2 regions of the Tepidibacillus fermentans genome follow, and region 2 is predicted to be linked to the other one. Evidence: riboswitches for the same ligand, from Rfam matches in the RefSeq annotation. Region 2 holds a riboswitch; the other holds the start of a gene.

Region 1 (4,436 bases), on a different contig from region 2:
AATGATTGCAAAATATCATCTATGTTTATAAATTGTCCTACTACGATCACAATAATAGATTCAGTAATCAATAAGCTAAAAAAAGTACTAAAAAAAATGAAAAAAGAACGAATCCAACTATTTTTTAATATAAATTTGTATAAAAGAAAGCTTGAAGTTAAAGTAATAAGAATTCTAAAGTCGGATAAAATATTTATCTTCCATAAAAGATCAGAGAACAATCCAGAGAAAGCGGCCATGAATAGAATTTGTTTTTTTATTTCAGAAAAACGATAACCAAAAAGTGTTGTTCCCCATAAGAAGATCGTAAAAAATTCTGGAAAGGTGATAAATAAGTAGTTCAGAATAAAACTCATTCTATGATGCCTCCAAATTTATGCAATTTTCTATAAAAATAAGTTCTCCATTTTTTTCTAAAATCCTTTCATTTAAAAGAATAAATTTTAAAAATAAAAAGAGGCTAAATATCAGGATCAGCACTTATCATCACTTTTTAAGAAAAGTTCAAAAAAAATTAGAATGATTCTTGTCTATATAGTAAGAAAAAAAGTAAAATGGAAAGTGAAAATAGGAATTATTCCTAAAAACTTTTTTGGAGGGGTATAGATATGGAACACTTTGAATATGTTGTAGCATCAAATAAAGAGTTTGAACAAACCATTGAGGCAATTGATGCAGAATTAAAGAAGATTGCATTTAAAATTGTAGCTCGTATTAACATTCATGAGAACATCTTAGCGAAAGGATACGATTTTAAAAAGAAGGTTAGCGTATTAGAAATTTGCAATGCGGGTGAGGCTTACGAAATCCTTTCTTTAGGTACTGAAGTATCCATCTTCCTACCATGCAAAATCACGGTTACTGAAGATGAAAATGGTGTAAATGTTCGTCTACCAAGACCTACTTTCCTATTAAATCAATATGGAAAAGAAGAGTGGAATAAAATCGCTGACAAAGTAGAAGGTTTAATGATCAGCGTGATGGATGCAGCAGCAAAATAAGTTTTACATACGAAACGTTTCCCATTGTGTGATATACACAGTGGGATTTTTTTTTTTTACAGGAATTATTTCTGATTTTATGGTAAACTAATCCAAAAAGATCATTTGATTGATCTTCATACTTTCTTTATAGTTTCATTCTACAATCAGTTTTGTAGGAGTTGATAGCTATGACTAGGATCTTAATCGTTGATGATGAATTTCATATGAGACAACTACTGCGAATTTATTTACAACAACATCATTATCAAGTAGATGAAGCAGAAAATGGAAAAGAAGCATATGATAAAATCCTAAAAGAAGAATATGATTTGATGGTGCTTGATATCATGATGCCTGTCATGGATGGTTGGGAAACATTAGAGAAAGTGAGGAAAGTTTCTGATTTACCCGTTTTGATGCTAACAGCAAAAGGCACGACAGAGGATAAAGTAACTGGACTTACATCTGGAGCCGATGATTACTTGGTAAAGCCATTTGAAGAGGCAGAGTTGGTTGCTCGTATCCAGGCCTTATTACGAAGAACACAAAAAAATACAGAAGAAGATGAGTTATTAAAATATAAAGGGATTGTTTTAAATCTCTCAGCGCGGATTGCTACTTACTTAGAAAAAACGATCAACCTTACTCAAACCGAATTTGATTTATTGGAAATCTTAATTAAGCACAAAGGGAAAGTCCTTTCACGAGAACAATTGGTTGAACTGGTTTGGGGTATCGATTTTATGGGAGAGGATCGAACCGTTGATTCTCATATTAAAAATCTGAGAGAAAAACTTCGAAAAGCTGGATTAGAAGAACAAATCATAAAAACGGTATGGGGAATCGGATATAAAGTAGAATAAGAATGAGGGATTTGAATCTATTTTGAAGGAATGAAGTGGGAATCATGAGAAAATTTTTATGGGTTATTTTTTCTGTATTTTCAATTTTTGTTGGTGTTTCCTTCCTCTTGTTCGCGATTCGGATGATTTGGTTTCCTCCATATAAGATGGGGATGATGATGGGTAGAGGGATGATGGTGCACCATATGTATTTTTGGATGAGAGGAACGTTTTGGATTTTCTTAATACTGATTGGAATCCTGATTGTGAATAGGTTTATATTTTACAAACACAAAAAAATGAAGTGATAAATGAAACAGTTTAAAAGAAAACAATTTTTCTTTTATCGATTAGGCTGTTCTCCCAGTGTGTTACTGACTCAGACGATGACTCATTCAGTCGCTTTTTTTGATTGCGAAGATGAATAAAAAATTCTGACAATAGTTTGCTATTGCTTGTGAATTTTTTGTAGTGCGCTATAATAGACACAGAAAACAAAATAGCGTGTGATAAATAGGTTCCTACTGATTCAATCAGAAGGATGAAAAGGGAAATCGGTGAAAATCCGATGCGGTCCCGCCACTGTATTTGGTAGAAGCCTCCTCAAGAATCCACTGTCGTTAGATGGGAAGGAGTGGAAGGTATGCCATAAGCCAGGAGACCTGCCTATTTATTATTAAGGAAGCTAAACCTTCGAGGAAAAGGGGAGGCATCAATAAACTGATTAACTCATCATGTTACTTTGATCCCTTTTTATCTTCGATAAAAAGGGATTTTGCTTTTAATTTGCTTTTTCTATCATTATTTCAATAGGTGAAGTTATGAATCAGAAAAGAAACATGATCATTTGGACAGGAGGGCTTATCCTCTTGCTCCTAATTTCAATCTTTGCAAGTGTCTCGATTGGCTCTGTTTCAGTAGCACTACCAACAACGACAAAAATTTTGATTCACCATATTCCGTTTATTAACAGTACTCCAACATGGGAGGCTAGTGAAGAATTAATCGTGATGAATCTAAGATTGCCTAGAGTTTTCCTCGCTATCCTAATTGGAGCTATGCTATCGGTATCTGGCGTTGCCTTTCAAGGAGTATTAAGGAATCCACTTGCTGATCCTTATATTCTTGGTGTTTCCTCAGGGGCTGCATTAGGTGCGGCAATCGCGATTCTTTTTATACCGAATCTTATGTTGTTTGGGCGGTTTACTTTGCCTATTTTTGCTTTTCTTGGCTCAGTACTAGCGTTGATTTTGGTACTGCTAATATCGGGTAAACAACGGCATCGAGGAAGTGACTCCTTCATTCTAGCGGGAGTGATTGTGCAATCGTTTATGGGGGCCGTTTTATCTTTTCTGATCACCATATCAGATAAAAAACTTCAATCGATTGTTTTCTGGATGATGGGGAGTTTAGCTAATCATGATTGGCAGGATGTCTGGGTACTGATTCCTTATTTCATGATTGGGACACTATTCTTACTCATTCAACAACGTGATCTTAATATCCTTTCTCTTGGTGAAAATGCGGCAATTCATTTAGGAATGGATGTCCAGAAAAAGAAAGTTTTGATCTTAGCTTTTGCATCACTTTTGGCTGCATCGGCTATTTCGATCGTGGGAATCATCGGATTTATTGGTCTTATCATTCCTCATTTGATCCGTATCGTATTTGGTTCCAATCATAAGATCTTATTACCGGTCTCTGTGATTGCTGGTGGAATTTTCTTACTCTGGACCGATACCTTAGCAAGGACTATTATTCCTTCAAGAGAGATTCCAATCGGTGTTCTTACTGCGTTTTTGGGTGCACCCTTTTTCGCCTATCTATTTTATAAAAGTCGAAATGGGAGGAGTTAAAAAATGAGTCTCTTCCAAGTGAATCATGTTTCCCATTTTTTTGGTCAAAAACAAGTGTTGTATAATATACATTTTGAAATAGAAGAGGGAAGTATCCTTGGCATCATCGGACCAAATGGAAGTGGGAAAACCACCTTACTCCATGCTATGAGTGGTTTGTTTGACGTTGATGAAGGAGAAATCTTATTTCAGGGAGAAAAAATAACGAGCTATCGAAAAAAAGAGTTGGCTCGAAAAATAGCGGTCATGTCCCAGAAAGGGACACCACCTATTTCTTTTACGGTAGAGGAAGTGGTCGCGATGGGAAGATACCCGTGGTTAAACTTCTTTTCAAGTCTATCAAGTCGTGATCTATTCATAGTTAAACAGACCCTCCATCAGCTAGGATTATGGGAAAAGAGAGCACAACAAGTTGCAACCTTAAGTGGTGGAGAAAGGCAATTAGTCTCGCTTGCACGAGCCATGGTGCAACAACCAGAAGTGCTTATTCTCGATGAACCAACTACTTATCTAGATATTGGTCACCAAATGGTTGTGCTAGAGCACATCCGTAGATGGCAACGAGAAAAAGGAATTACTGTGATTATGGTATTGCACGATCTCAATTTAGCAGCACAATATTGCAGTCAATTGTTGCTAATTCATGATGGTAAGATGGAGTCTCTAGGAAAAGTGGAAGAGGTCATTCGCGCGGAAGAAATCGAACGGGTTTATCAAACAAAACTGATTGTAGTGAATCATCCGAAATTAAAAGT
Region 2 (4,436 bases):
ATTGACCGAATCGATAGAGGACTCAAAGAATTAAAAGTAACTTACCCAAATGAAAACCTTTTGATTATCACCCATGGAAGTGTCATCAAATGGATCTTTGAAAAATACCAAGCTGAGAAGATAGGTGTTATTTCTAATGGGGAATATCGATGTATTAAGATATAATTACATTGCAATGTTGACAGTAAACAGGTATTCAGACATAAAGTTTTTCCAAACGAGGAATGAAACGTGTTCTACTCGTAAAATCCTTATTTACGTGTTCGTTCCACATTTACTTGTTCTCTTCTTCAAAGGGATTATTCTCTATGGAATTGTATGCTATAAGTACATGCTTGCCCCCAAGTACTTTATTTAGTTTTTGCTCAAGTTCAGTAATATCTTGAATGAATTCAGGATTTCTTTGTAAATCAGCAATTTTATATTTCATTGTTATCACCTCCATCCAATAGTATGCACTTAACAATTATCAAAGATTCCCTAATAAAAAGGATACCCGTTTATTTTAGGTATCCAATGGCTTGAGCTTTCTAGATTTTGGAATGAGAGATGTCTAGAAACTCATTAATTCTATATTCCACTTGAGTTTGATATTTTTGATTGAGTGTTTTTATGTAATACTCAATTTCTTCAAAAAATTCATCGCTTAAAATAGGATATTTTACTGTTCTGATTTGGCTATAAGGGCTATTTTGTTGAATGACGAGTTCAATAGATGTGAGTAGTTTTTCTAAAAAATGTTGAGTTGGTTCAATACCCATAATGGCTTGAAAAATCTCTTTGTCTTCATTGATATCTAATAAATGATAGGGCAATTTCATATCAATATGAAAACCATCAACTAGTTTTTGATTGATTAATGTCTTCATTTTATCTGGGGAAGTACCGTTGGTATTGATAATAATCAATCCATGAAATATACTTCGGATTCTATTTAAGAAGTTGATTATGGGTTCAATCTTTTCTAATAAAAATTCTCCACCACTGAAAATAATTGCATCAAAAAAATAGCCGTTCAACTGAATTTGCTGGATAATGTCTTCTTCTGTAAAAAATTCTTCATGTTTTTTTGCTACGATTTCATCATAATTATGACAACCAAAACAGTGCATGTTACAACCAACGAGGGAATGGATAAGTAGAGAATGGTGGCCTGGTAGATCAACAAATGTTCTCATCACTTGTTTATAAAACTTCATACGCTATCCCTCTTTAAAATACCTCTGTTAAAATATCCTCGTGGTGTAATTCCTTTAAATGTTCAGATTTTATACGTTTTCGTGTATTCCAATCAAATCGTCTAGCTTTACTCCAAAAATTTTGTTCACCATTATAAAAACCCTCTTGATCTACTTTTATCTTCTTTCGAGCGATCATGCGAACATATCCAATCACTCGACTAAATGTGGCGATATCATCACTACCACAAACCGGGCATATTCCAATGTTTTTCCCATCTTCGGCCAATAATTGCTGACCACAAGTCATGCAACTTGTGATGGTGGGTGTTAAAGTAATATAATTGATCGGCTTTTGAAATAACTTGTCGATATAATCTGCTAATAGATTAGGCTCAACCTTTGTTTCTAGAAAATGATGAAGAATACTTCCTGAGGTAGCATAAGCTTGAAATTCTGCAGCATTCTCTATCTGGGCTGAAAAGTCTTCTTCACTAAAGGGAAGCATACAACCAGAAGTTAAATAAACATCTTCCCCTTTTCCTTGAACAAAAATTTCTCGGTTATGTTCTTTTGCCCATTTCATATCATGGCGAGCCAGTTTGATTCCGGCATTTTCAGCAGGAGCATATTCTATTCCGCAAGCAACTTGGTCACGAACGATGAATTCATTTATCACTTCAGTCATATATTGCATGATTTCATGGGCAAGTTTTTTTCCTTGTTCATCTTTGATTCCATCTTTAAAACCAATATTGATCAATCCTTCGTGCATACTAGTGATGGCAAAAACATTAAAATAATTTTTAAGGTCTTTATTAAATGCAAAGAAAGTGGGATATAATTCTTTATTTGCTTCAATCCATTTTCTTTTCGCTTGATGACCTTTTTGCATGATTTCTAGGTATTCGCGCATTTTTTGTTTTAATAAATCTTTGTCATGGCCAAATTCCATTAGAAGGCGATTGGCGTTTAAATTAAGTACTTGCACGGCACCAGTTGACCCCGTGGAACTCCCAAAAATACCACTACCCACTTTAGAGAGCAAGCTTAAATCGATCTGTAAACGACAGCATAAGCTTCTGCTGGCTTCTGGATCCCGGGCCTTTATGTAAGGATTTAATTTTTTATAATAATCATTATCAAAGGGGGTTGTACGAAAATTTTCAAAATAAACGCCGCCCCAATTATACATTTTGTCTAACAAATATAAGAATAAATCATTATCAAAGTTAAAATGATCATCAATCGGAACAGTGATTAAAGGAAAGGTAAAAGGAATGCCATTTCCTGTTCCTTCAGCCATCACATCGATAATCGCTTGATTAATCCGATCAAAATATTCAGAGGGAATTTCTTTATATTTCATATTTCTTGCTTCTCCACCAATGACTATGTATTCATCTTTGATTTCTTCGGAAGGTTTGCCAAATTCCATCGTTATATTGGAAAAGGCAGATTGGGAACCGCTTCGAAGAGGCATATTCATTTCCCAAATTAAGCTTTGGAATAATTGTTTTAAATCGTTTTGGGAATACTTCTTTTGTGTTTCTATTTCTTCAAAATATAAATACGATGCAGCGACAGTTGTCATTTGCGACAGCATAACCGCTCCAGAAACTTGTTGAGACATTAAAACAACCACATTACTAAAATGACGTAAAAGCGTATCTAGTCTCTTCGTTGGTTTAGAAGACAACATATTTTTGGCAAGGGTAGGGATTCCAAAAGTGGCGATATCTCTACACCCAACACTAACACAATAAGGACTTAGTTGTTTATCATGGATGTAGACTATTCCTTGATCATATAAATCTTTTAATTCTTTAGGTAAAATTTCATTTAATAAGAATTCTTCTTCTGCAAAATTGGTTAAGTGGTGTCTTAATAATGGCAAAGAATATACATAATTACTGTTTTCCCTTTTTAAAAAATCTGTCTTTTTGTTTTCTACTGCTGACGTAAATGACCTGATAATTTCACTTGAACTGTTAAACATAAAAAAGCCTCCTTGTATATTTGATAAAAAAATCCGCTCAATTTTGAGCGGATTGAACGATGGCATAAAAAGGCAATTATAGAAAATATACCTGTTTATACAATCGTTCCATCCTCCCAACTCCCGAAGAAAATGAAACTTGAAAAGTAAGGCAGGTCTCCTGACTTGTGCTTCTTCCTACTTTGAATCCTTCCCGTACAAGAGCCATGAAGCATTCTTGCACAGTGGTTTTTACTCATTTCGTCCACACTAACAGTTGCGGGGACAGTTCTGGACTTTCACCAGATTCCCTTTTAAGTTTTAAAACACCTTACTTTTTTGCATAAAACACTATATATTGTTTTTTTAAAACGATTTTTTCTATATGTTGTATTCCTTGTTTGATATTAAATAACAAATTTTGCTTTTTTGCAATGATTATTTTTTATACAGTAACAAAATGAAAAATTTAGTTGACATGCTATCAGTCATGGGTTATATATAAAGTTAATAAAATTAAATATCGTTGGAAATAGGTTCCAAGTTATGCAATCATAACTTGGATTAAAAGGGAAGCCGGTGAAAATCCGACACGGTCCCGCCACTGTAACGAGGAGTCTGTATAAATCAATGCCACTGATTGTAAAATTGGGAAGGCCTTATACAGACGGTGAATCGAAGTCAGGAGACCTGCCTATTTTCTGAACACAAAACCCTACGGGAGATAGGGGAGTGTTTGTCGTTTCATTGCCATATCAGCATTGATTGCACTTTAGAACACTTCAACGCTTTCCTTGTAAAACGGAGTGAAGTGTTTTTCTTATGAAATAGGTGATATGGCGGAGAATATTCACTAGAGCACATCAAGCACTTCTATCTTTAGGGTAGGGGTGCTTATTTTATTGGGGGGAGGAATTGATTTGCAATATCGATCATTTAGTGTTGAGGTTTTGTTATTAACGATTTATTTTTTGTTCATTCCACAACCTGCTTATGCGATGCATATTATGGAAGGTTTTTTGCCGGTTAAATGGGCTGCTTTTTGGTGGGTGATTTCTACTCCGTTTTTCGTATTTGGAGTGAAAAGGATTCGTATCGTTATCAAAGAAAATCCTCAGTTTAAATTACTCCTTGGTGTAATAGGGGCGTTTACTTTCGCTTTATCTGCTCTAAAGCTACCATCAGTTACGGGAAGTAGTAGTCATATGACAGGGGTAGGATTAGGTGCCATCTTATTCGGTCCAGCGATCATGAGTGTAATTGGGGGAATTGTTTTACTT

What was found. Region 2 has a riboswitch for cobalamin ahead of nrdD (anaerobic ribonucleoside-triphosphate reductase). Riboswitches for the same ligand answer to the same signal wherever they lie in the genome.
Region 1: it holds a riboswitch for cobalamin, as region 2 does, so the genes downstream of both, EDD72_RS03205 (FecCD family ABC transporter permease) here and nrdD (anaerobic ribonucleoside-triphosphate reductase) in region 2, are expected to answer to the same signal.

Annotation. Positions count from the first base shown of each region.
Region 1 covers NZ_SMAB01000003.1:113,267-117,702, reverse strand. The annotation lists gene EDD72_RS03220 (sensor histidine kinase) at 1-356, opposite strand, end outside; gene EDD72_RS03215 (DUF302 domain-containing protein) at 609-1,001, shown strand; gene EDD72_RS03210 (response regulator transcription factor) at 1,172-1,846, shown strand; cobalamin riboswitch at 2,324-2,509, shown strand; gene EDD72_RS03205 (FecCD family ABC transporter permease) at 2,647-3,681, shown strand; gene EDD72_RS03200 (ABC transporter ATP-binding protein) at 3,685-4,436, shown strand, end outside.
Region 2 covers NZ_SMAB01000019.1:20,500-24,935, forward strand. The annotation lists gene EDD72_RS10265 (histidine phosphatase family protein) at 1-165, shown strand, start outside; gene EDD72_RS12620 (hypothetical protein) at 275-430, opposite strand; gene EDD72_RS10270 (radical SAM protein) at 531-1,199, opposite strand; gene nrdD (anaerobic ribonucleoside-triphosphate reductase) at 1,213-3,177, opposite strand; cobalamin riboswitch at 3,311-3,505, opposite strand; cobalamin riboswitch at 3,674-3,868, shown strand; gene EDD72_RS10280 (energy-coupling factor ABC transporter permease) at 4,077-4,436, shown strand, end outside.